Linked DNA regions of Solwaraspora sp. WMMD1047. The protein of the gene in region 1 interacts with the protein of each later gene in a pairwise test. Links are inferred from orthologs where the notes say so. Each region holds a gene or a part of one and is shown on either strand. Other genes may lie near its edges.

Region 1 (17,180 bases):
GACCCGGATCGGTGTCGTCGAGGGACAGTCGATCCCCGGCTACGTCGCGTCGACCCGGGGCGAACTGGCCGAGTTGCTGGCCGCACCGGCGACCGGCCCGGCCGTCCGGACCTACGCGCTGGTCGCGCTCGCCGCCTACCTCGGCCCGGACCGGCTCGCGCCGGTGCTGGCCGGCGCCGAGGTCACGGAGGTCTTCGCCCGGGTTCCCCTGCCGCAGATCCAGACGGAGATCGTCCGGATCCCGGCCGCCCGGCTGCCCGGTGACGTGACCGAGGGGATGCTGCGGGTGGCCGAGGAGAAGGACCGCGAGGTGGCGGACTACCGGCAACGCAGCGCCGCGGTCACCGGCAGCGGAGACCGGGCCGCCGGGCTGCGCCGCTGGTACGACAGCGGCGCCGAGGTGGCCAGCGCGGAGGCCACCGGCTACCGCAGCCGCTGCTCCTGCCTCTACGCGGCGGTGGTGCGGGCCGACGCGGCCACCCTGGACCGGATCGCCCGCCGGTCCGAGGTCCGGGCCGTCGACCCGGCCCCGGAGGTGACCCGGTTGGACCGGGCCGTCTTCTCCCCGCCACTGCCGGACCAGCACGACGTGGTCCGGCCGCCGGCCGACTCGCAGTTGCCGGCGCCGGCCACCGGCGGCGTACCGGCGCAACCAGTGCAACCGGCGCAACCGCCGCCGCTGTCGGCCACGCCGTCGGCGTCGGTCACCGCGCCGCCCACCGACCCGGCTTCCCCGCCGGAGCCGAGCGCGGCGCCGAGCACGGACCCGTCCCCGTCGAGCCCGGCCCCGGACGCCGAGCCGTCCCCGGTCGACGTGGAGGAGAGCAGCCCGATGGCGGTGCCGTAGCCCCTGGTCGGGGTGGCCGGCGAACGGAAAGCCGGGCGTTGAGGTGATGGAAGGAAATCCCGCGCAGTGGGTCACGACAGCGGGATGAGTGCTCTGGTGTGGCCTGAACAGGTTTTGCTTCGTAGCCTGTCAGGGCGGGACCGATAACGCTGGGAGGGCGAGCCGTGGACGGCACCGAGACCGGCTGGGGCCGGCCGGCGGAATCAGCACCCCGCTGGCGGGCTCTGCTCGACCGGGCCCGGCTGGCTGGCCGCACCGGCGACTCCCCGGACCAGGGTGAGCGTGGCGACGAGGCCGGTCAGGCCGACCGGCCCGGCCGGCTCGCCGGCAACGGCGCCCAGGGCCGGGCCAGCATCGGCGCTCCGGGCGAGCCCGAACCGGGCTACCGGCCCGGCCCGCCGGCCGACCCGCACTACGGTGCCGGGCCGGGCTACCATCCCGGTGCCGGCCCCGGGCGCCCCGGGTCCGGCTATTCCGGGTCCACCCCGGTGCCCCGGCCGATCCGACCCCGTCGGGCCGGTTATCCGGCCGCCCCCGGACAGGCGTCGCCGGCCGAGGGCGGTTACCCGGCCGAGGCCGGTTACCCCGCCGGTGCCGGCTACCCGGCGGGTCCGCCACCGCGGCCCGGTGCCGACCCCGGCCCGCCGCCCGGCGAGTCGCGCTACGCGCTGCTGGAGAACGGTTACCAGCCGGAGCCGCGGCAGTCCCGCTACGCGCTGCTCGACGGCTACCGCACCGCCCCGGTCGCGCCGCCCCCGGTGGTGGCGCCGCCGCCGGTCCCGCCACCCGCGCCCCCGCCACCCGGGCCGCCGGTCGCGCACCCCCCGGTCGCGCCGCCGCCGGTGCATCCCGGTCCGGAGCGGATGCCCGCCCCGCCGCTGCCGCCGGCCCGGCGCGGCCATCCTCCGGTGCCGCCGCAGCCCGCCCCCGAGCGGGCCCGGGTGACCCGCGAGGCCGGCTACCCGGCCCGGGTGGAGTGGCAGGAGAGCCGGACCGACAGCGAGGTCGAGCGGGCGGTGAGCGTGCTGCGCCGCGACCTCGGCACCCCGCGGGTGCTGGCCTTCGCCAACCCCAAGGGGGGCGTACACAAGACCACCGCGACCGTCCTCGGCGCTGCCACCATCGGCAGCGTGCGCGGCCGGGGCGTGCTGGCCTGGGACGACAACGAGCTGCGCGGCACCCTCGGGCTGCGGGCCGGCAGTGCCCGACACGCCCGGACGATCCGGCACCTGGTCGCCGACCTGCTGGACGTCGAGTCCCGGCACGGCGCCGACCTGACCGACCGGCTCGACGACTACCTGCGGCACGCCTCCGACGGCTCGTACGACGTGCTGGCCGGGGAGGAGAGCCCACGCTTCGCCCAACGGCTCGACCAGCACACCGTCCGCCGGGTGCTGGAGCTGCTGCGCCGCACCCACGACGTGATCTGCGTGGACACCGGCAACAACGTGGAGAGCGCGAACTGGCAGACCGTGCTGCAGGCCGCCGACCAGCTGGTCGTCACCACGGTGCCGCGCGAGGACGCCGCCTTCACCGCCGACTGGATGCTCGACCTGCTGCACGACGTCGGGATGGGCGAGCTGGCCGACAACGCGGTGACCCTGCTCTCCTGCCCGACTCCGGGCCGGTCGCCGCTCCTGGACGATCTGCAGCGGCACTTCGCCACCCGGACCCGGGCGGTGGCGGTGGTGCCGTACGACGCCGCGCTGGAGACCGGCTCCTCCATCGAGTACCACCAGCTCCAGGACGAGACCCGGCAGGCGTGGCTGCTGGCGGCATCGGTGATGGTCGAACCCTTCGCCCGCTGACCCCGCGGCCCGGTGCCTGGCCGGCCGATCACTTCAGGACTAGGCTGCCAGCGGCGCCGGGGGGTGGCGCAGAGGTGGAGGGGATCCGTGGCTGACTCGTTCGTGCACCTGCACGTACACACCGAGTACTCGATGCTCGACGGGGCGGCCCGACTCAAGGACCTGTTCGCCGAGGCCAACCGGCTCGGCATGCCCGCGCTGGCGATGACCGACCACGGCAACCTGTTCGGGGCGTACGACTTCTACAAGCAGGCCACCGCGGCCGGGATCCGGCCGATCATCGGCAGCGAGATGTATCTCACCCCGGGCACCGACCGGCGGGACCGGACCCGGGTGCGCTGGGCCGACGGCGGCGAGAACGACGTCTCCGGCGGTGGCGCGTACACCCACCTGACCATGCTCGCCGCGGACGGTGACGGGCTGCGCAACCTGTTCCGGATGCAGTCGCGGGCCAGCCTGGAGGGGTACTTCTACAAGCCGCGCGCGGACCGCGAACTGCTGCACGAGTACGGCAAGGGGATCATCGCCACCACCGGCTGCCCCTCCGGCGAGGTGCAGACCTGGCTGCGGATCGGCAACTTCGACAAGGCGTGCGAGTCGGCGGCCGAGTTCCGGGACATCTTCGGTGCGGACAACTACTACCTGGAGCTGATGGACCACGGTCTGGACATCGAGACCCGGGTCCGGCAGGACCTGATCCGGCTCGGCAAGCGGCTCAACCTCAAGCCGGTGGCCACCAACGACCTGCACTACACCTACGACCGGGATGCCGACGCGCACGAGGTGCTGCTCTGCGTGCAGTCCGGGTCGACGATGGCCGACCCGAAGCGGTTCAAGTTCGACGCCCGGGACTTCTACCTCAAGTCGCCGGCCGAGATGCGGGCGCTGTGGGACGCGGAGGTGCCGGGCGCCTGCGACAACACCCTGGAGATCGCCGAGAAGATCGGCGACTACTCGGCGCTGTTCGCCTCCCGCAACCTGATGCCGCAGTTCCCGGTGCCGGCCGGCGAGACCGAGGAGACCTTCCTGCGCAAGGAGGTGCTGCGCGGGCTGGAGCGGCGGTTCCCCGGCGGCGTGCCGGAGGGGCACCGCAAGCAGGCCGAGTACGAGCTCGACGTGATCCTGAAGATGGGCTTCCCCGGCTACTTCCTGGTCACCGCCGACCTGGTGGACTACGCCAAGCGGGAGGGCATCCGGGTCGGTCCGGGCCGTGGGTCGGCCGCCGGCGCCCTGATCGCGTACGCCCTGGGCATCACCGAGCTGGACCCGATCCCGCACGGCCTGCTCTTCGAACGGTTCCTCAACCCCGACCGCGTCTCGATGCCCGACATCGACATGGACTTCGACGAGCGTCGGCGCGGCGACATGATCCGGTACGCGACCGAGCGGTACGGCGAGGAGCGGGTCGCCCAGATCATCACCTACGGCACGATCAAGGCGAAGGCGGCGGTGAAGGACGCCGCCCGGGTGCTCGGCTACCCGTTCGCGATGGGCGACCGGATCACCAAGGCGATGCCGCCGCCGGTGATGGGCAAGGACATCCCGCTCGGCGGCATCTTCGACCCGAAGCACCCGCGCTACCCGGAGGCGGTGGAGTTCCGCCAGCTCTACGAGTCCGACGCCGAGGTCAAGAAGATCGTCGACACGGCCAAGGGGCTGGAGGGGCTCAAGCGGCAGTGGGGGGTGCACGCCGCCGGGGTGATCCTGTCCCGGGACCCGCTGATGGACGTGCTGCCGATCCAGAAGCGCGAGCAGGACGGCGCCATCATCACCCAGTGGGACATGGGCGCCTGCGAGACCATCGGCCTGCTCAAGATGGACTTCCTGGGCCTGCGCAACCTCACCGTGATGGACGACTGCGTCGAGTCGATCAAGGAGAACCGGGGCCTGGACATGGTCCTGGAGGAGCTGCCGCTGGACGACAAACCCACCTACGAGCTGCTGGCCCGGGGCGACACGCTCGGGGTGTTCCAGCTCGACGGCGGGCCGATGCGGTCGCTGCTGCGCTCGATGGTGCCGGACAACTTCGAGGACATCTCGGCGGTGCTCGCCCTCTACCGGCCGGGTCCGATGGGCGCCAACGCCCACAACGAGTACGCCGACCGCAAGAACAACCGCAAGCCGGTGGTGCCGATCCACCCGGAGCTGGCCGAGCCGCTCGCCGAGATCCTGGGCGACACCTACGGGTTGATCGTCTACCAGGAGCAGGTGATGGCGATCGCCCAGCAGCTCGCCGGCTACACCCTCGGCGCCGCCGACCTGCTGCGCCGGGCGATGGGCAAGAAGAAGAAGGAGATCCTGGACAAGGAGTACGTGCCGTTCTCGCAGGGCATGCGGGACAACGGCTACTCCCCGGAGGCGATCAAGACGCTCTGGGACATCCTGGTCCCGTTCTCCGACTACGCCTTCAACAAGGCACACACCGCCGGGTACGGGCTGGTCTCGTACTGGACCGCGTACCTCAAGGCCAACTACCCGGCCGAGTACATGGCCGCCCTGCTCACCAGCGTCGGCGACGACAAGGACAAGGCCGCCGTCTACCTGGCCGAGTGCCGGCGGATGAGGATCAAGGTCCTGCCGCCGGACGTGAACGAGTCCAACGCCCGGTTCGCCGCGGTCGGCGAGAACATCCGGTTCGGCCTCGCCGCGGTCCGCAACGTCGGCGTCAACGTGGTGGAGTCCATCCGGCGCAACCGCCGGGAGAAGGGCGCCTACACCGACTTCTACGACTACCTGCGCAAGGTCGACGCCGTCGCCTGCAACAAGCGCACCGTCGAATCGCTGATCAAGGCGGGCGCCTTCGACTCGCTCGGGCACACCCGCAAGGGGCTGCTCGCCGTGCACGCCGACGCGATCGACTCCTTCCTCGACATCAAGCGCAACGAGGCGGTCGGCCAGTACGACCTGTTCGGCGACGCGTTCGGCGCCGGCGACGGCGCGCCCGGCGGCGCGATGGTGGTCACCCCGCAGATTCCCAGCACCGAGTGGGACAAGACCGACCTGCTCACCTTCGAACGGGAGATGCTCGGGCTCTACGTCTCCGACCACCCGCTGTTCGGGGTGGAGCACGTGCTCGCCGCGGCGGCCGACCGCTCCATCGCCTCGCTCGGCGAGGAGGGGGCTGTGCCCGACGGCCAGGTGGTGACCCTCGCGGGGATCCTCTCCGGGGTGCAGCGGCGGATCACCAAGCAGGGCCGGGCGTGGGCGTCGGCGAGCCTGGAGGACCTGGGCGGCGCGGTCGAGGTGCTGTTCTTCCCGAACACCTACGAACTCGTCGGCCAGTACATCGCCGAGGACGCCATCGTCGTGGTGAAGGGCCGGGTGGACCGGCGCGACGACCAGCCCCGGCTGATGGCGATGGACCTGTCGGTGCCGGAGATCACCGCGGCCGACGAGGTGAAGCCCGTCATCCTCGCGCTGCCGCCGGCCCGCTGCACCCCGCCGCTGGTGGAGCGGCTGCGGGAGGTGCTGACCAGCCATCCCGGGTCGGCCGAGGTGCACGTCCGGCTGGTCAACGGTTCCCGGGCGACGGTGCTGCGGCTGGGACCGCTGCGGGTGGCGCCCACCACGGCGCTGATGGCCGACCTCAAGGCGCTGCTCGGCCCCAGCGCGGTGGCCGGCTGAGAAGCGGCGGTCACCCGGCCGGACCGGCAGGTGGCCGGGAAACCGGCCGGATCGCGGCTCCGCCGCCCGGCCGCCGGTCCGCGGCCACCGATCGCGGCTCCGCCGCCCGATCCGCCGGTCCGCGGCCACCGATCCCGGGTCCGCCGGCCGGATCGCCGGTCCGGCCTGAGAGGATCACCAGGTGAGCCCGGCCACTTCCGAACCCCATCCGCCGTCCGGAGACGCCGGCGACGGCACGTCGCTGCCGGCTGACCCGACCGTGCCGGCCGCCCAGACCGGCCCCACGGCGGCCGGCCCGGTTTCGGCCGGCCCGGTCCCGGCCGGGCCGCCGGTCGGCGGTGGCCGACGGCCCGGGTTGGCGGCGCTTGTCGGAGTTGCGACGGCCGCCGGGATCACCCTGCTGGGACTGCCGATCGGGTTGCTCTGGGCGGCCCTCGCCCCGGCCGTGCCGGTCCGCAAAACCGCGGACGGGGCGGTCCTGACCCAGGCCCAGCCGGAGGAGTTCATCGCCGCCGACGGCTGGTTCACGCTTATCGGGCTCTGCTTCGGCGTGGCGACCGCGATCGCGGTCTGGCTGCTGCTGCGCCGCCGGCGCGGGCCCTTCGGCCTGATCGTCGCGGTGCTCGGCGCGCTCGGCGCGGCGGTGGTCGCCTGGCAGGTCGGGCGCCGGATCGGCCTCGCCGAGTACCAGCGGCTGCTCGCCGACGCCCAGGTCGGGGACATTCTCAACCGGCCGCCGGACCTGCGGGCCGGTGGCTTCGAGTGGGTGCTGGGGGTGATCCCGACGATCCAGGGCAACCTGCTGCTGCCGGCATTCGGCGTGGCGGTCATGTACACCCTGCTCGCGGGCTGGTCGGGGCACCCCTCGCTGCGACCTGAGCCCGACCACCTGCGATACGACGCCGGTCCCGGCGGACCGCCGGCGGGAACGGGAACGGCAACGGTGGAAACCGCCGGGGGGTTCGGTGCCGGTGGCGCAGGTGATGTCGCTGAGGCGAACGGAGCCGCCGTCGTCACCGATCCGGGCACCGCCAGCGACGTTCCTGCTGCCGACCAGACGGCCGGGGGCGGCGAGCCGCCGGTGGTCAGTTGGGGCTCGTCGGAACGGCCAGCTCCGGCAGCGGCACCGGCACCGCCCGAACCTGGCGCAACAGAGTCGCCTCGCGGGTGAGCAGACGCAGCTCGGCGCGGAGCCGACCGGCCGTGTCCAGGGTGGCCAGCAGCCGTTGACGGTCCGCCAGGCTCAGCGCCGCGGTCGCCGCCACCAGGTGCGACAACACCGTCGGATCGTCAGGCAGCTGCTCGGAGATCTCCTCCGGATCGTCCCGGATCAGCCCCAGGTACTGCCGGAAGACCGCGAGCACCCGGGGCGCGAGCAGGTCGGCCACGTCCTCCCGACCGGCCGGCTCGGGCAGCCAGTCCACCGCCGCGGTCAGATACGGTTCGGACCCCTCCGCCACGTCGACGATCCGGAACCGCCGCCGCCCCACCGTCACCACGTCGAACCGGCCGTCCGGTAACTCGGTCACCTGGCGCAACTCGGCCGTGCAACCCACCTCGTGCAGCACCGCCCCGCCCCGGCCCGGCCCGGTCCCGTACCCGCCCGAAGGCCCGCCGCCACCCGCCCCGGCACCGGGACCGGCGCCGCCGGTCGGGCCACCCGAGCCGGTCGGGCCACCGGCCTCGGCCGGGCCGCTGGGGCCGCTGGGGCCGCTGGGGCCGATGGTGCCGGTGGTGCCGATCGGGCCGACCGAGCTGGGCTGGCCGCCGGGGCCGGCCGCGGTGGTGGCGGCCGACCACCCGCTGCGGACCGCGACCACGCCGAACTCGCGGGGGGTGCCGTCGGGCAGCCCGATCAGATGGCGGATCAGCGCCCGGTAGCGCTCCTCGAAGATGTGCAGCGGCAGCACCAGGCCGGGAAACAGCACCGTCCCGAGCGGGAAGACCGGCAGCCGCGCACTCACCGGTCGAGCCTAACCTCCGACGCCAGCCCGGCCGGCGGCGGAGCCGCCGGCTACCGGTGAGCGATCACCTCGGCGCCCGCCCCCGGACCCTCCCGGCGCCGGCCCGCGTTCGCCCGTGGCCGGGCTCACCGTCCCGCCCGCTGGACGGCCTCGGCCCGACCATCAGCGGCCGCCTAGACTCGCAGGCGTGCTGAACCGGATCGACCTGCGCGGCGGCGCGCGTGACCCACACGGCCTGCTGCCCCGTGCCCAGCTGGACGTCTCGGTGGCGGTGGAGAAGATCCGCCCGATCGTCGAGGCGGTCCGCGCGCATGGGTACCCGGCGATCCGGGAGGCGACCGAACGCTTCGACGGGATCAGCCTGGACCGGGTCCGGGTGCCCGCCGAGGCGATCGCGGCGGCCGAATCCGCACTCGAACCCGAGGTCCGCGCGGCGCTCGTCGAGTGCGCGGAGCGGGCCCGCCGGGTGCACGCCGACCAGCGCCGGACCGACACCACGACCCAGGTGGTCCCGGGCGGCACGGTCACCGAGCGCTGGGTGCCGGTCGACCGGGTCGGTCTCTACGTCCCCGGCGGCCTGGCCATGTACCCGTCGACAGTCGTCATGAACGTGATCCCGGCCCAGGTCGCCGGCGTCCGGGCACTGGTGGTGGCCAGCCCGCCCCAGCGGGAGAACGGCGGGCTGCCCGACGCCCGGGTGCTGGCCGCCTGCGCGCTGCTCGGGGTCGAGGAGGTCTACGCCGTCGGCGGCGCCCAGGCGGTGGCGATGCTCGGCTACGGGTCCGCCACCGACGCCGCCGGGACCGACCGGTGCGAGCCGGTCGACATGATCACCGGACCCGGCAACGTCTGGGTGACCGCCGCCAAGCGGCTGCTGCGCGGGGTGGTCGGCATCGACGCCGAGGCCGGGCCGACCGAGATCGCCATCTTGGCCGACGACACCGCCGACCCGGTGCACGTGGCCGCCGACCTGATCAGCCAGGCCGAACACGACCCGCTCGCGGCGAGCGTGCTGGTCACCCCCTCGGTGGAGCTGATCGAGGCGGTCGAGCGGGAGCTGCCGCGGCAGGTGGCCGCCACCAAGCACGTCGAGCGGATCACCGCCGCGCTGACCGGCGACCAGAGCGGCGCGGTGCTCGTCGACGATCTGGCGCACGGTCTGCGGGTGGTCGACGCGTACGCGGCCGAGCACCTGGAGATCCAGACCCGGGACGCCCGGCAGTGGGCGATGCGGGTCCGCAACGCCGGCGCCATCTTCGTCGGCCCGTACGCGCCGGTGTCGCTCGGCGACTACTGCGCCGGCTCCAACCACGTGCTGCCGACCGGCGGCTGCGCCCGGCACTCCTCCGGACTGTCCGTGCAGTCGTTCCTGCGCGGCATCCACATCGTCGAGTACGACGAGGCGGCCCTGCGCGACGTGGCCGACCACGTCGTCACCCTGGCCAACGTGGAGGACCTGCCCGGCCACGGCCAGGCCGTGCAGGCCCGGTTCCGGTCGTCCGCCCAGGTGCCGTCGTGACCGGCGCCCAGGATCCGCCGATCCCTACCGGCTCCCAGGATCTGCCGATCCCTACCGGCCTGGACGACCTGCCGATCCGGGACGATCTGCGCGGGCTGCGGCCGTACGGGGCGCCGCAACTCGACGTCGCGGTGCGGCTGAACACCAACGAGAACTCGTACCCGGTGCCGGAGCCGGTGGTGGACGCGATCGGCAAGGCGGTCGCCGCCGAGCTGCGCGACCTGAACCGCTACCCGGACCGGGACGCGGTGGCGCTGCGCGCCGACCTGGCCGACTACCTCGGGCACGGGCTGACCACCGCGAACCTCTGGGCGGCGAACGGGTCCAACGAGGTCCAGCAGCAACTGCTGCAGGCGTTCGGCGGGCCGGGCCGGGTGGCGCTCGGGTTCACCCCGGCGTACTCGATGCATCCGCTGCTGGCGCTGGGCACCGGAACCGGCTGGGTGGCCGGCCGGCGGGACGCCGAGTTCGGCCTGACCGCCGACGACGCCGTGGCCCAGGTCCGCGAACACCGGCCGGACCTGGTCTTCCTCTGCTCGCCGAACAACCCGACCGGGACCGCCCTGGACCCGGCCGTGGTCGACGCCGTGCTGGCCGCCGCGCCCGGCATGGTGATCGTCGACGAGGCGTACGCGGAATTCGCCCGGCCCGGCACCCCGACCGCGCTCGCGCTGCTGCCCGGGCATCCCCGGCTGGTGGTGACCCGGACGATGAGCAAGGCGTTCGGCTTCGCCGGGGGACGACTCGGCTACCTGGCCGCCCACCCCGCGGTGGTGGACGCCGTCCAGCTCGTCCGGCTGCCATACCACCTCTCCGCGCTCACCCAGGCCGCCGCCCGGGCGGCGCTGGCCCACCGCGACGTGCTGCTCGGCACGGTCGCGGCGATCAAGCAGCAGCGGGACCGGATCGTCGCCGAGCTGACCGGCCGCGGGATCACGGTGGCGGCCAGCGACGCCAACTTCGTACTCTTCTCCGTCGCCGGGTTCGCGCCCGGCGGCGACCAGCGGGCGGTGTGGCAGGCGTTGCTGGCGCACGGGGTGCTGGTCCGCGACGTCGGGCTGCCCGGCTGGCTGCGGGTCACCGCCGGCACCCCGGCGGAGACCGACGCGTTCCTCACCGCGCTGGAGGCCGTGCGGCACGTCACCGCGCCCAGCAGAAAGGTCGGACAGTGAGCAGAACCGCCCGGATCGAGCGGATCACCAACGAGACGAAGGTCGTCGTCGAGCTGGACCTGGACGGCACCGGCAAGGCCGAGATCGGCACCGGCGTCGGGTTCTTCGACCACATGCTCAACCAGATCGCCCGGCACGGCGGCTACGACCTGACCGTGCGCACCATCGGCGACCTGGAGATCGACGCCCACCACACCATCGAGGACACCGCGCTGGCGCTGGGCGCGGCCTTCGACTCCGCGCTCGGCGACAAGGCCGGCATCCGCCGGTACGGCTCGGCGACGGTACCGATGGACGAGGTGCTGGTCCGGGCCGCCATCGACCTGTCCGGCCGGCCGTACGTGGTGCACGACGAACCGGCGACGCTGGCGCCGTACATCTTCGGCAACGCCGGCCCGGTCTACCCGACCAGCCTCACCCGGCACGTCTGGGAGTCGTTCGGGCAGGCGGCCCGGTTGACCATGCACGTGACCGTGCTGCGCGAGGGCCGGCCCGGCGCCCAACCGGACGCCCACCACGTGGTGGAGGCCCAGTTCAAGGCCGTGTCCCGGGCGCTGCGCGAGGCCACCTCGATCGACCCGCGCAACAGCGGCGCCGTGCCCAGCACCAAGGGCGTGCTGTAGATGGGCACCGTGCTGCCGATCGCGCTGTTCGCGCTGGCCGGCGTGTTGGTCGGCGGCGCCTGGTCGCTGGCCCGGCAGGGGGCACCCCGGGCGATGCTCGGCGTGGTCGGGGCGCTGGCCCTGCTCAGCGCCGCCGGCGGCGTCTTCTGGCTGCTCCCCGGGGACAACTGATGGCCGCCGCAGCCGGCCGCCGGCCGACGGTGGTGGTGCTCGACTACGGCTCGGGCAACCTCCGCTCGGCCGAGCGGGCGCTGGAACGGGCCGGCGCCGAGGTCACCGTCACCGCCGACCTGGCCGCCGCCGCGACCGCCGACGGTCTGGTGGTGCCGGGCGTCGGGGCGTACGCGGCCTGCATGGCCGGCATCGACGAGCTGCGCGCCGGGCCGGTCATCGCCGACCGGGTGGCCGCCGGCCGGCCGGTGCTGGGCATCTGCGTCGGCATGCAGATCCTCTTCGAGTACGGCGAGGAGCACGGCGTGGTCAGCAAGGGGCTCGGCCTGCTGCCGGGCGGGGTGACCCGGCTGGCGGCCCGCCGCATCCCGCACATGGGCTGGAACACGGTACGGCCACCGGCCGGCTCCGGCCTCTTCGCGGGCCTGCCGGCGGACAGCCGGTTCTACTTCGTCCACTCGTACGCCGCCGGTGACGCCGCCGGACTGGCCGACGCGGGTGCCCTGGTCACCACCTGCACCCACGAGACGCCGTTCGTCGCCGCGGTCGAGCGGGGACCGCTGTCGGCCGCGCAGTTCCACCCGGAGAAGTCCGGCGACACCGGCGCCGGGCTGCTGCGCAACTGGCTCGGCACGCTGTGAGCAAGGAGCGGGCCCGGCGCCGGGCCGCCCGGCAGGCCCAGGCCGAGGCCGAGCGGGCCCGCCGGGCCAGGGCGGTGGCTCGGCGGCAGCGGCGCCGCACGCTGCTGCGCCGGCTCACCCCCCGGCTGCCGGACCGCCGCCGTACCGGCCGGCTCTTCGTGCGGCGCAGCCGGGCCGAGCGGGCCGGTGTCGTCGTGCTGTCGCTGCTCGCGGTGGCGGCGATCTGGGCGCTCGTGGACAACCTCGCGCTGCGCCTGGTGCTGATCGTGTTGCTGATCCTCGCCCTGCCGGCGGCCGTGGTGATCGCCCTCGGCCGGCGGATCTGACCGTCCACATGCAAGGAGACCCGTTGTGAGCCTGACCCTGCTTCCGGCCGTCGACGTCGCCGACGGTCAGGCGGTGCGCCTCGTGCAGGGGGCGGCCGGCAGTGAAACCACCTACGGCGACCCGCTGGAGGCCGCGCTGGCCTGGCAGTCCGACGGGGCGACCTGGATCCACCTGGTCGACCTCGACGCGGCCTTCGGGCGGGGCTCCAACGCCCACCTGCTCGCCGACGTGGTACGCCGGCTCGACGTCGCCGTGGAGCTGTCCGGCGGCATCCGCGACGACGAGTCGCTGCGGGCCGCGTTGGGCACCGGGGCGGCCCGGGTCAACATCGGCACCGCCGCGCTGGAGGACCCGGTCTGGTGCGACCGGGTGCTCGGCGAGTACGGCGACCGGGTGGCGATCGGCCTGGACGTACGCGGCCGTACCCTCTCCGCCCGGGGCTGGACCCGCGACGGCGGCGACCTGTACGAGGTGCTGGAGCGGCTGGAGAAGGCGGGCGCGGCGCGGTACGTGGTCACCGACATCACCAAGGACGGCACCATGCGCGGCCCCAACCTGGACCTGCTCCGGGAGGTCTGCGCCCGCACCGACGCGCCGGTCATCGCCTCCGGCGGCGTCTCCACCCTGGACGACCTGCGGGCGCTGACCGCGCTGGAGTCGATCGGCGTGGAGGGTGTGATCGCCGGCAAGGCGCTCTACGCCGGCGCCTTCACGGTGGCCGAGGCGCTGGCGGTGCTGGCCAACCCGTAGCCCGGGGCGTGCTCAGGCCAGGTCGCGGCGGCGGAAGATGACGAGCGCGGCGAGCAGCGCCAGCACCACGTAGCCGGCCAGCACCCCGGCGGCGACCGGGCCGCTGGTGACCGCGGCCACCCCGAAACCGTCGCCGCTGGCGCCCAGCGCCGCCGCCACCGACCCGGAGCTGGTGCTGAGCTGGACCGTCCGGACCGCGCCGAGCAGCGGCACCAGCCCGCCGAGGCCGGTCACCGCGTTCTCCACCAGCAGGGTCCAGAGCAGCCCGGCGCCGACGGCGGCGGTCAGGCTGCGGGTGGCCAGGGCGAGGACGAAGCCGACCATGCCCCAGGCGGTGCAGATCAGCCAGATCGAGCCCAGCGCGAGCAGGAACCGGTCCGGGCCGGGCCAGCGGATCGCCGCCCCCTCCACCAGCGCGACGGCGACGCTGCTCGCGGCGCTGACCGCGAGCGTGAGCACCGAGAGCGCCAGCAGCAGGAGCGCCAGCGCGAGGAACCGGCCGAGCAGAAAGGACGTCCGGTCGGCGAACCGGGCCAGCACCGTGCGCAGGGTGCCCCAGCGCTGGTCGCCGCCGGCGATCAGGGCGCCGAGGACCAGCATCACCGGGCCGCCCCAGATCGGCAGCGCCCCGACGATCGTGTGGTCCGCGCTGGCCGGCAGCAGATCGGCCAGGATCGGCCCCGAATCCGAGCCGGAGCCCTCCGGCTGCGCCGCCACCGCCCGGTAGACCAGGTAGGTGATCAGGTAGACGAAACAGATGATCTGGACCGTCCAGCCGGCGGCGACGATCCACACCGCCGGGCGGCGGCGCAAGGCGAAGAGCTCCGCCCGCAGGCTGCGTACCGTCATCGCCGAACCTCCTGCGGCTCACCCGGCGCCCACAGTTGTCGCGGGGGATCGGGGGATTCGGTGGTGAGATCGAGGAAGACCTCCTCCAGGGTGTGGCGCGCCCAGCTCAACTCACTCACCCGCACCCCGGCCAGCACCAGCGCCTCGTTGATCTCCGCCGCCAGCTCCGGCCCGGCGACGCGGTCCGACTGATCGGCGGCGTCGGCCGCGAGCGGCGCGGCGGTGCCGCCGCCGAGTTCGACCAGCTCGCCGTCGACCCGCAGGACCCGTACCCCGGGTAGTTCCCGCAACCTGGCCAGCGCCGCCTCGACCGGCCGCACCCGGACCGACACGGTGCCCGGCCCGCCCAGCCGGGCCTGGACCTCGGCCAGGTCGCCCTCGACGACCAGCCGGCCGGCGTGGATGATCCCGATCCGGTCGCAGACCTGCGCCACCTCGCCGAGCAGATGGCTGGAGAGCAGCACCGTCCGGCCGCGCCCGGCCAACGACCGGAACAGGTCCCGCATCGCCGCCATCCCGGCCGGGTCCAGCCCGTTCGTCGGCTCGTCGAGAATCAGCAGTTCCGGGTCGTCGAGCAGGGCCGCCGCCACCCCGAGCCGCTGCTTCATGCCGAGCGAGTAGGTGCGGTAGCGGTGCGCGGCCCGGCCGGCCAGGTCGACCTGGTCCAGCGCGGCCCGGGCCGCCGGGTCGCCCACCCCCAGATAGCGAGCGAGCAGCCGGAGATTGTCCAGCCCGGACAGGTGCGGCTGGAAGGCCGGCGCCTCGATCAGACTGCCCACCCGGGCCAACGCGGCCGGGTCGCCGAGCGGGCGGCCGAGCACCCGCCCGGTCCCGGCGGTCGGCCGGACCAGGCCGACGAGCATCCGCATCGTGGTGGTCTTGCCGGCGCCGTTGCGGCCCAGGAAGCCGTAGACCTCCCCGGGACGCACGGTCAACCGCAGGTCGTCGACCGCCCGGATGTCCGGCGGGTACGACCGGCTCAGTCCGTCGGTCTCGATCACCGGCCCGGAGCCCGACGTCACCGGTGCCCCCGGTGCCCGGCCCGGCGCCCGCGGCACGTCACCGGGCCGGCTCCGCGGCGGCCCGCCTGGCCCGGCGGCGGAACAGCTGGCGGACCAGCAGGACCACCGCCACCGCCTCGGCGGCGAGGATCGCCACCGCGGCCGGCCCGTTGAGCCAGCGGCTGAGGTTGAGATACCACAGCGACACCATCGCGGCCAGCAGCGTCGCGCCGACCGCCGCCACCGCGAACCCGTACAGCGCGTGGGTGACCCGGTCGGCGGGCCGGAACGCCCCGACCCCGCGCCGGGTCAGCACCGCCCCCCAGAACCGCCAGGTGTCCCGCCGCAGGTCGAGCATCCCGGTGGCGTGGTTGAGCATGAAGTAGCCGTCCAGGCGCAGCACCGGCAGCAGGTTCAGCAGCACCGTCAGGGTGCCGTAGAACAGCAGCGAGCCGGCCAACGCGTGGGCGTGCCCGCCGGCCGGGATCAGCAGCCAGCCGAGCGCGAACGGCACCAGCGCCACCAGGTTCACGAACACCCCGGCGAAGGCGGTGTAGACCCGGTGCCGGCGGCGCGCGAACAGCACCACGTCGTCGGTCTTGCAGTACGGCGTGAGCAGCGGGAAACGCCACAGCACCCCGAGTTCGGTGGCGGCCCCGCCGAACCGGCGGCAGGTCAGCCCGTGGGCCACCTCGTGCGCCGCGATCACCAGCCAGGTGGTGACGAAGGAGACCACCGCGAGCGGATGGCCGATGTTCATCCGGGAGGCGGCGTAGAGCTGGCCGGCGTCGCCGACCGCCACCACCAGCGCGGCGGCGGCGGCGAGCAGGGCCGGCACCACGAACCAGGGCGAGTAGAGCACCCCCGCCCGGGGGGCCAGCCAGGCCAGGAACCGGTCCGGGTTCACCAGCGGGAACCGGGCGTACCACAGCTTGCGGCGCCCGGCGCGGCGCTGCCGGTCCGCCCGCAGCCGCAGCGCCGCCAACCCGGCATCGTCGCCCGCCGACCCGGCGCCGGCACCCGGCCGTGCGGTGTCGGCGCCCCCCGGGTGGCGGCCGGCGGTCCCGTCGCCGGCCGCCACCCCGGAGCCGTCGGCCGGCGGGAGGTCGGCGTGCTCGTCGACAAGCAGGCGTCGGCGGTCGAGCATCTCCAGCAGCGCGGACCAGTGCGCGGCGCTGAGCCGGCGGCCGAACCGGTCGGCGTACGCGGCCTCCACCTGCGCCCGGCTCTGCCGGCCGTCCAACCTGGAGAGCAGGAAGAACTCCCGCGCCCCGAGCTGGTAGAACCAGCCGGTCCGGGGGTCCTTCACGAAGTGCACCGTGCTGTCCCCCCGGCGCAGCCCGGCGCCGAGCACCACGTCGGAGCGGACCCGCGGCGGCAGCTCGTGCGGCTCCGGGACCTGCACGGCGGCGGTCACGCCGGCACCGGTTCGGCGTCGGTGAGCGCCCGGACCATCAGGTACGACAGGTAGATCTCGTCGAGGATGCTGGTGCCGATCCGGTTGTTCGTCATGTGCACGTAGGAGCTGAGCAGCACGGTGAACGCGATGTCTGGATCGGTCACGGTGGTCGGGGCATCCTCGCTGCGGCGGTGGAACACCAGCGCGCCGGACGCGGCCAACCCGACCACCTCCTCCCGCAGCGCCAGCGCGTGCCGCACCCAGCCGCGTTCCAGCGCCGTCAGCCGGGCCCGGTCCGGGTCGCGTACGGCGTCGCGTAGCCGGGCCAGGTGCCCGCGCAGCCCGGTGGCGACCCGCTCGAAGCCCTCGTCGAACCGGCTGTGGTAGACGTCGCTGCTCTCCTGGTGCAGGTTCTCCCAGAACCGCCGGTAGTCGGTGAAGAACCGCGCCACCCGTTCGTCGGTGCCGAGGAAGGCGTAGCAGAG
Region 2 (8,654 bases), 4.2 Mb from region 1 along the record:
GCGAACATCAACCTGTTCTACCCGCAGCGGCTCAAGGGCTGGGCGCTCGGCCTCAACGCCGGCGGCGGAAACATCGGCGTACCGGCGGTGCAGCTGGTCGGGCTGGCGGTGCTGGCCACCGCGGGCGCGGCGTACCCCCGGTTGGTGCCCGCCGTCTACCTGCCGCTGATCGTGCTGGCCGCGGTCTTCGCGGCCCGGTACATGGACAACATCCCGACCGCGGCGAACGAGAAGGGCGCGATGCGCCAGGCCACCCGGGACCCGCACACCTGGATCATGTCGTTCCTGTACATCGGCACCTTCGGGTCGTTCATCGGGTTCGGGTTCGCCTTCGGCCAGGTGCTGCAGATCCAGTTCGCCGACCAGTTCGCCACCGCGATCGACGCCGCCTACCTGACCTTCCTCGGGCCGCTGGTGGGCTCGCTGATCCGGCCGGTCGGCGGGCGGCTCGCCGACCGGCTGGGTGGGGCCCGGGTGACCTTCTGGAACTTCGTGGCGATGGCGGCCGGGGCCGGGGTGGTGCTCTACGCCTCCTCCGGCCGGCAGTCCCTGCCGCTCTACCTGGTCGGCTTCATCTCGCTCTTCGTCTTCTCCGGGATCGGCAACGGATCGACCTACAAGATGATCCCGGCGATCTTCAAGGCCAAGGCGGAGCGGGCGGTGGCGGCCGGGATGACGCCCGAGGCCGCCGAGCGGCGGTCCCGCCGGCTCGCCGGGGCGCTGCTGGGCATCGCCGGGGCGGTCGGCGCGTTCGGCGGGGTGCTGGTGAACGTCGCCTTCCGGCAGTCGTTCCTTACCTATCAGAGCGCCGACGCGGCGTACCTCGGCTTCATCGCCTTCTACGCGCTCTGCTTCGCGGTCACCTGGGCGGCGTACCTGCGGCCGTCGGCGCACCGGCTGGCCGGGGTGTGAGCTTCCGACCCCGTTTTGACCGCCGGTCGCGCGAGCGGGTATCGTTGCCTGCTGTTGTGCGACATCAGTAGGCGTGCCCCATCAGGTACGCTTGGTCGTTCGTGTGCGCTCGGCACCATGTCCGCGGGGGCTTCAAGTCCGCGAGGTCAGGCTGGCGCGCGACCCCAGACCGCCGACGAGACAAGGTAGACCTGTGCGTACGTACAGCCCGAAGCCGGGTGAGATCGAGCGTCAGTGGCATGTGATCGACGCCGCCGATGTCGTGCTGGGCCGTCTGGCCACCCACGCCGCCACGTTGCTGCGTGGTAAGCACAAGCCCACTTTCGCGCCGCACGTCGACACCGGCGACTTCGTCGTGATCGTCAACGCCGGCAAGGTGGCCCTGACCGGCAACAAGCGGCACACCAAGGTCGCCTACCGGCACTCCGGATACCCGGGCGGCCTCAAGCAGGTGGGCTACGACGAGTTGCTCACCAAGCGCCCGGAGAAGGCCGTCGAGCTGGCCATCAAGGGGATGCTCCCGCACAACAAGCTGGGCCGTAAGCTGATCACGAAGCTGAAGGTCTACCCCGGTGCCGAGCACCCGCACGCCGCGCAGCAGCCGGTGCCGTTCGAGATCAAGCAGATCGCTCAGTGATCGTGAGCCAGGAATATCGCGCTGTAGCGCGGGCGAAGGAAACCGCATGACCGACACCATCGCGCCGAGCCCGACGGCCCCCAGCGAGACCGCCGCGCCCGCCGCTACCACCACCACCAGCGCTCCGGTGGCCCGCGTCCCGCGTGGCGACCGCCCGATCCAGACCGTCGGCCGCCGCAAGGAGGCCATCGTCCGGGTCCGGATCGTGCCCGGCAGCGGCAAGATAACCTGCAACGGCCGCGAGCTGGAGGCGTACTTCCCCAGCAAGGTCCACCAGCAGATGATCAAGGAACCGCTGGTGACCGCCGAGAAGGTCGAGACCTTCGACGTCATCGCCAACCTGCGCGGCGGCGGCATCACCGGCCAGGCCGGCGCGCTGCGGCTCGGCATCGCCCGGGCGCTCATCACGTTCGAGCCGGACGACCGGCCGGCGCTGAAGAAGGCCGGCTTCCTGACCCGGGACGCCCGGGTCAAGGAGAGCAAGAAGTACGGCCTCAAGAAGGCCCGTAAGGCCCCGCAGTACTCGAAGCGCTGATTTGCTGACGGACGGCCGGGTCCGCCCACCCCTCGTGCGGTGGCGGTCCCGGCCGTTCCGCGTTCTATCGCCAATCGCCGCGCATCCCGGGGTGATTTGTTCTTGACTGGTCGTGTCCCGGCTGGTTTCTCATCAACGGCGTACTTTCGGAGGTTCTCCGCATGGGCCGGTTGTTCGGCACCGATGGCGTACGCGGCCGCGCGAACGCCGACCTGACACCCGAGCTGGCGCTGGCGGTGGCCGTGGCGGCCGCCCGCACGCTTGCCGAGTCCGACCGCAGCCACCAGCCACTGGCGGTGGTCGGCCGGGACACCCGCGCCAGCGGGGAGATGCTGGAGGCGGCCGTGGTGGCCGGTCTGGCCAGCGCCGGCGCCAACGTGGTCCGGGTCGGCGTGCTGCCCACCCCGGCCGTGGCGCACCTGGTCAGCGAGACCAAGGCAGACCTCGGGGTGATGCTCTCGGCCTCGCACAACCCGATGCCCGACAACGGGATCAAGCTCTTCGCCGCCGGTGGGCAGAAGCTGCCCGACGAGGTGGAGCTGCGGATCGAGGCGGCGGTCGAGGCCGGCGAGCCGGCCGGCTGGCACCGCCCGACCGGCGCCGGCGTCGGCCGCGTGCACGACCTGCTCGACGGCGCGGACCACTACGTCAAGCACCTGGTCGGCACCGTGCCCAACCGGCTCGACGGGCTGAAGGTGGTGGTGGACTGCGCCCACGGCGCCGCCGCCGAGGTGGCGCCGGTGGCCTACCAGGAGGCCGGCGCCGAGGTGATCGCCATCCACGCCGAGCCGGACGGCCTCAACATCAACGAGGACTGCGGGTCGCAGCACCTGGACGCGCTCCGGGCCGCGGTGGTCGAACACGGCGCGCACCTGGGCATCGCCCACGACGGGGACGCCGACCGGTGCCTGGCGGTGACGGCGGACGGCGAACCGATCGACGGCGACCAGATCATGGCCATCCTCGCGCTGGCCATGCGGGACGCCGGCACGCTCACCGGCAACACCCTGGTGGCCACCGTGATGAGCAACCTCGGGCTGCGGCTGGCGATGTCCCGGGAGGGCATCCGGCTGATCGAGACCAAGGTCGGCGACCGGTACGTGCTGGCCGAGCTGCGCGCCGCCGGCCTGGCGCTCGGCGGCGAACAGAGCGGGCACATCGTGCTGCCCGCGTACGCCACCACGGGGGACGGGATTCTCACCGGCCTGCAGCTGATGTCCCGGATGGCCGCCACCGGACACGCCCTGGCCGACCTCGCCTCGGTGGTCACGAAGCTGCCCCAGGTGCTGATAAACGTGCCGGTGGGCGACCGCACCGTCGGAGCCGGCGCTCCGGCGGTGCTGGCGGCGGCCGAACGGGCCGAGGCGGAGCTGGCCGGGACCGGGCGGGTGCTGCTGCGCCCGTCGGGCACCGAGCCGCTGGTCCGGGTGATGGTCGAGGCGGCGACGCTGGAGATGGCGCAGACCATCGCCGAACGGATCGCCGCCGAGGTCCGGGCCGCCAGCCCCGCTGGCGGTTAGCCGACGCTGGCCCCCGGCCAGCCGGCACGGTCTGCGGTCAGCCGCGGTGGGTACCGCCGGCGCGGAGCCGGGCGACCGCATCGGCCAGCACCTCGGGTCGCTTGCAGAACGCGAACCGGACCAGCCGGCGGCCGGCCCCCGCGTCGTCGTAGAAGACCTGGGTCGGCACCGCCACCACCCCGCACCGCTGCGGCAGGGTCCGGCAGAACTCCACTCCGTCGCGGCCGCCGAGGCCGGTGATGTCTGCCGTGACGAAGTAGGTGCCCTCGGACGGCAGCACGTCGAACCCGGCGTCGGCCAGCCCGGCCGTGAGCTGGTCCCGGCGGGCCTGCAGCCCGTCCCGGAAACCGGTGTAGTAGTCGTCGGGCAGGCCCAGCGCCACCGCCACCGCCGGTTGCAGCGGCGCGCCGTTGACGTAGGTGAGGAACTGTTTGACCCGCATCGTGGCGGTGACCAGGGCGGCCGGGCCGCTCGCCCAGCCGATCTTCCAGCCGGTGCAGGAGAAGGTCTTGCCGGCCGACGAGATGCGCAGCGTCCGGCCCCGCATCCCGGGCAGGCCGGCGAGCGGCAGATGCCCGCTCGACGCGTCGGTGAAGACCAGGTGCTCGTAGACCTCGTCGGTGACCGCGTAGGCGTCGTACTCCTGGCAGAGCTCGGCGATCATAGTGAGTTCCGCCCGGTCGAAGACCTTCCCGGTCGGGTTGTGTGGGGAGTTGAGCAGCACCAGCCGGGTGCGCGGCCCGAACGCGGCGCGCAGCTCGGCCGGGTCGAAGACGTACCTGCCGCCGGCCGAGGGCCGCAGCGTGACCGGCCGGCGGACCGCACCGGCCAGCGCGATCGAGGCCGCGTACGAGTCGTAGTAGGGCTCGAAGCAGACCACCTCGTCACCCGGCTCGGCGAGCCCGAGGATCGCGGCGGCGATCGCCTCGGTCGCCCCGGCCGTGATCAGCACCTCTCGCTCCGGGTCGTAGTCCAGACCCCAGAACCGACGCTGGTGGGCGGCCACCGCGGCCCGCAACGCCGGGATCCCCGGTCCGGGCGGATACTGGTTCTGCCCGCTCATCAGCGCCTCGGCGGCGGACGCCAGCATCTCCGGTGGTCCGTCGGTGTCCGGGAAGCCCTGCCCCAGGTTGACCGCGCCGGTGCGGACCGCCAACGCCGACATCTCGGCGAAGATGGTGGTGCCGAACGGGCGCATCCGGCGTACCAGCGGATCGGCCTCGATGTCCATCCGGGCTCAGTTTCCGCCGATGCTGGTGCAGTCGACCGTGGCGAACCCGCCGCTGGCGTCCGTCTTGGCGACCTCGCGACCGTCGACGGTGAGCCGGCAGCCGATCGAACCGTCGCCGGCCTCGGTGCGCAGCGCGATCAGCATGATCAGGGCCTGGTTCTGCATGGTCACCTCGGTCCGCCACGGCAACTCGACGTTGAGGGCCTGCTTGGGCAGCCCGGAATCGTCCACATAGGTGACCGAGGCTGGGCCGTCGCCGGTCACCTCGTAGACCACGGTCACCGGCCCGCCGGAGCCCGGCGGCAGCAGCGGTTGGCGACCCGACGGTGACGGCTCGGTGGCCCGTGGCGGGCTGGTCGGGGAGCTGGTCGCCTCGGCGACGGCCCGCTCGACCGACTCGGCGGTGTCGCGCAGGAAGGCGTAACCGGCCACGCAGGCGCCGGCGCAGAGCAGCAGCACCAGAACCACGCCGAGCACGATGAACAGCACCGCCCGGTTTGCGCCGCCCGACCCGGACGGCTTGGACCCGCCGGGCGCCGGCTGGCCGGGCTGGTACGGCGGATAGCCGGGCGGCGGCGGGTAGCCGGGTGGTGGTGGATAACCGGGCGGTGGTGGATAACCGGGCGGTGGCGGATAACCGGGTTGTGGCGGGTAGCCGGATGGCGGGTAGCCGGCGTCGCCCGGGGGCGGGTATCCCGGTTGGTAGGCGGGACCCGCCTCATAGGGAACGGTCGGCGGCTCGTACGACGGGGTGGGTGCCGACGGCTCGTACGACGGGCCCGGCGGCGGCGGCTCGTACGACGGGCCGGGTCCGGAGGCGGGCGGCTCGGACGGTGGCGGGGGTGACGAGTCGCTCATCGAGTGCTCCAGGGGCGACGGCGGTGGCCGGGTGCCGGGACGGCGTACGGGTCTGTGCGGGGTCACGGTACCGCGCCCGGCCCGGGCCGGCCGGTTTCGTACCCCGCCGGGTGCCCCGGACGCCGGTGCGTCGTTCGCCGGACCGGTGTGCGGGCGGCCGATCGGTCCCGAGAAGGGCGATATCGCGCAGGGAGAGTGATTGAATCAGCTACTTTCAAGCAGGAGTAATGAGCGAAAGCTGGGATACGCTGCGGACCATGTGTGGAATCGTGGGTTACGCCGGCGCTCGCCCGGCACTGGACATCGTCGTCGACGGGCTCCGGCGGTTGGAGTACCGCGGCTACGACTCGGCCGGCGTCGCCATCGTCTGCGACGACGAGCTGCTCACCGAGAAGAAGGCCGGCAAGCTGGCCAACCTCGAGAAGACGTTGGCCGAGCGGGCCGGCGGCGGCACGGCCGATCCGGGCGCCGGTCCGCTCGGCATCGCGGCCGGTAGCACCGGCATCGGGCACACCCGGTGGGCCACCCACGGCGGTCCGACCGACCGCAACGCCCACCCGCACCGGTCCGTCGACGGCCGGGTGGCCGTGATCCACAACGGGATCATCGAGAACTTCGCCAAGCTCCGCGCGGAACTGGAGGACGGCGGGATCGAGTTCGGCAGCGACACCGACACCGAGTGCGTCGCGCACCTGCTCGCCGCCGAGTTGGACCGGATGCGTGCCGACGGGCAGCCGGCCGGTCCGCCGCTGCTGGCCGCCGCGATGCGGGCCGTCTGCCGACGGTTGGAGGGCGCGTTCACCCTGCTCGCGGTCGACGCGGCGCTGCCCGGCGTGGTGGTCGGGGCGCGCCGCAACTCGCCGCTCGTGGTCGGCCGGGGCACCGGGGAGAACTTCCTGGCCAGCGACGTTTCCGCGTTCATCGAGCACACCCGGGAGGCGGTGGAGCTGGGGCAGGACCAGGTCGTGCTGATCACCGCCGACGAGGTGTCGATCACCGACTTCGACGGAGCGCCGGCGGCCGGCAAGGACTTCCACATCGACTGGGACGCCTCGGCCGCCGAGAAGGGCGGCTACGACTGGTTCATGCTCAAGGAGATCGCCGAGCAGCCGCAGGCCATCGCCGACACCCTGCTCGGCCGGCTGACCGACAGCGGCGAGATCATGCTCGACGAGGTCCGCCTCACCGACCAGGATCTGCGTGACGTCGACAAGGTCTTCATCGTCGCCTGCGGCACCGCCTACCACTCCGGCCTGGTCGCCAAGTACGCCATCGAACACTGGACCCGGATTCCGTGCGAGGTGGAGCTGGCCAGCGAGTTCCGGTACCGGGATCCGGTGCTGGACCGGTCCACCCTGATCGTGGTCATCTCGCAGTCCGGCGAGACCATGGACACCCTGATGGCGCTGCGGCACGCCAAGGAGCAGAAGGCCCGGGTGCTGGCGATCTGCAACACCAACGGCTCGACCATCCCGCGCGAGTCGGACGCCGTTCTCTACACCCACGGCGGCCCCGAGGTCGCGGTCGCCTCCACGAAGGCGTTCCTGACCCAGTTGGTGGCGTGCTACCTGATCGGTCTGCATCTGGCTCAGGTCCGCGGGATCAAGTACGCCGACGAGGTGGCCGCCGTCGTCGCCCAACTGCAGGAGATGCCCGACAAGCTGCGTACCCTGCTGACCGCGATGGAGCCGGTCCGGCAGCTGGCCCAGGATCTCCGGTCCGCGCCGACCGTGCTCTTCATCGGCCGGCACGTCGGCTACCCGGTCGCCCTGGAGGGCGCCCTCAAGCTCAAGGAACTCGCGTACATGCACGCGGAGGGGTTCGCCGCCGGTGAGCTGAAGCACGGCCCGATCGCGCTTATCGAGCAGGGCACGCCGGTGGTCTGCGTGGTGCCGTCGCCGGCCGGCCGCGGCATGCTGCACGACAAGATCGTGTCGAACATCCAGGAGGTACGCGCCCGGGGCGCCCGGACGATCGTGATCGCCGAGGAGGGGGACCGGGCGGTGCTGCCGTACGCCGACCACCTGATCGCCGTGCCCCGTACGCCGACCCTGCTGGCGCCGCTGGTGACCACCATCCCGCTGCAGGTCCTGGCGGCCGAGATCTCGGCGGCCCGGGGCTATGACGTGGACCAGCCGCGCAACCTGGCCAAGTCGGTCACGGTCGAATAGCCACCACGGTCACGGTCGAGTAGCCACCTCGGCCACGCCGGCCAGGGCCGGGCCGCCGGGTGTCCAGTAGCCGGCGTGGCCACCCGGTCCGGTCGGAATCCGCCCGGCACCGAACGCCGCATCGGCCGGGTTGCGGCCGAACCAGAGGTCCTCGGCCGGCTGGCCGAAGGCCAGCGGGCCGGCCAGCGGGGCGAACACCCCGACGGCGAGCCGCTCCAGCAGCTCACCCGGGGCCAGCGCGGCGTACTGGATCGGGTCGTCGCGGGCGGTACCGGCCCAGACCTGCCCGGCCGGCAGGCCCAACCCGTCGGCCCGGTCCACGCCGACCCCGGGGGCGCCGAGCAGCACCACCTGGTCGGCAGCGAGACCGTGGTCGCGGGCGGCGGTCCCGACCACCAGCGCGCCGTAGCTGTAGCCGACCACCGTCTGCCCGGCCGGCGGCCCGTCGTTGCTGGCCCGCAGCCCTTCCTGGAACCGGTGCAGGGCCGGCCCGGCGTCGCGGGCACGGGAGTCGCTGGCCGCCTCGTCGACAAAGTCCGGAGCGTCGTAGTCGAGCCAGAGCACGGCGGCGCTCGCGCGCCCCGGCGCCTCGACGGCGCACTGCTCGGCCAGCCGGTCGACGCGGATCAGCTCGGCCCCGATGCCGGGCAGGTCGGCCTGCATGCCAGGCACATAGCTGACCACATGGTCGGCCCGGTCCGGGTTGCCGATCGCCAGGACCGCCCGGCCGTCCCCGGCCTGGTCGAGGGCGAGCAGGTAGGCGCGCTGCCCGGAGTCGCTGCCGAGCCGG

What was found.
Region 2: the proteins of dnaE (region 1) and O7627_RS04120 interact in binary tests that used the Escherichia coli proteins (3 or more experiments, as listed by UniProt). The link is inferred for Solwaraspora sp. WMMD1047 from one-to-one orthologs.

What each region holds. Positions count from the first base shown.
Region 1 is NZ_JARUBL010000001.1:5,048,083-5,065,262, reverse strand. What follows is about bases 2,424-6,479. They hold dnaE (DNA polymerase III subunit alpha), read left to right. Parts: upstream 2,424-2,742; coding sequence 2,743-6,279; downstream 6,280-6,479. Other genes in these bases: O7627_RS22855 (DUF2567 domain-containing protein), read left to right, coding at 6,461-6,479; O7627_RS22865 (AAA family ATPase), read left to right, coding at 2,424-2,655. Outside these bases: O7627_RS22870 (hypothetical protein), read left to right, coding at 1-847; more of O7627_RS22865, read left to right, coding at 1,012-2,423; more of O7627_RS22855, read left to right, coding at 6,480-7,450; O7627_RS22850 (LON peptidase substrate-binding domain-containing protein), read right to left, coding at 7,365-8,243; hisD (histidinol dehydrogenase), read left to right, coding at 8,431-9,762; O7627_RS22840 (histidinol-phosphate transaminase), read left to right, coding at 9,810-10,934; imidazoleglycerol-phosphate dehydratase HisB, read left to right, coding at 10,931-11,557; O7627_RS22830 (hypothetical protein), read left to right, coding at 11,558-11,728; imidazole glycerol phosphate synthase subunit HisH, read left to right, coding at 11,728-12,369; O7627_RS22820 (hypothetical protein), read left to right, coding at 12,366-12,695; bifunctional 1-(5-phosphoribosyl)-5-((5-phosphoribosylamino)methylideneamino)imidazole-4-carboxamide isomerase/phosphoribosylanthranilate isomerase PriA, read left to right, coding at 12,721-13,446; O7627_RS22810 (hypothetical protein), read right to left, coding at 13,459-14,295; O7627_RS22805 (ATP-binding cassette domain-containing protein), read right to left, coding at 14,292-15,317; O7627_RS22800 (hypothetical protein), read right to left, coding at 15,355-16,713; O7627_RS22795 (thiopeptide-type bacteriocin biosynthesis protein), read right to left, coding at 16,710-17,180. UniProt on the Escherichia coli protein: DNA polymerase III is a complex, multichain enzyme responsible for most of the replicative synthesis in bacteria. This DNA polymerase also exhibits 3' to 5' exonuclease activity. The alpha chain is the DNA polymerase catalytic subunit.
Region 2 is NZ_JARUBL010000001.1:863,473-872,126, forward strand. The notes cover bases 2,739-5,540. They hold O7627_RS04120 (pyridoxal phosphate-dependent aminotransferase), read right to left. Parts: upstream 4,836-5,540; coding sequence 3,642-4,835; downstream 2,739-3,641. Other genes in these bases: glmM (phosphoglucosamine mutase), read left to right, coding at 2,739-3,604; O7627_RS04125 (MmpS family transport accessory protein), read right to left, coding at 4,842-5,540. In the rest of the region: O7627_RS04100 (nitrate/nitrite transporter), read left to right, coding at 1-912; rplM (50S ribosomal protein L13), read left to right, coding at 1,106-1,549; rpsI (30S ribosomal protein S9), read left to right, coding at 1,596-2,084; more of glmM, read left to right, coding at 2,246-2,738; more of O7627_RS04125, read right to left, coding at 5,541-5,693; glmS (glutamine--fructose-6-phosphate transaminase (isomerizing)), read left to right, coding at 5,951-7,864; O7627_RS04135 (alpha/beta hydrolase), read right to left, coding at 7,874-8,654. UniProt on the Escherichia coli protein: Shows aminotransferase activity with methionine and histidine as substrates, and to a lesser extent also with phenylalanine.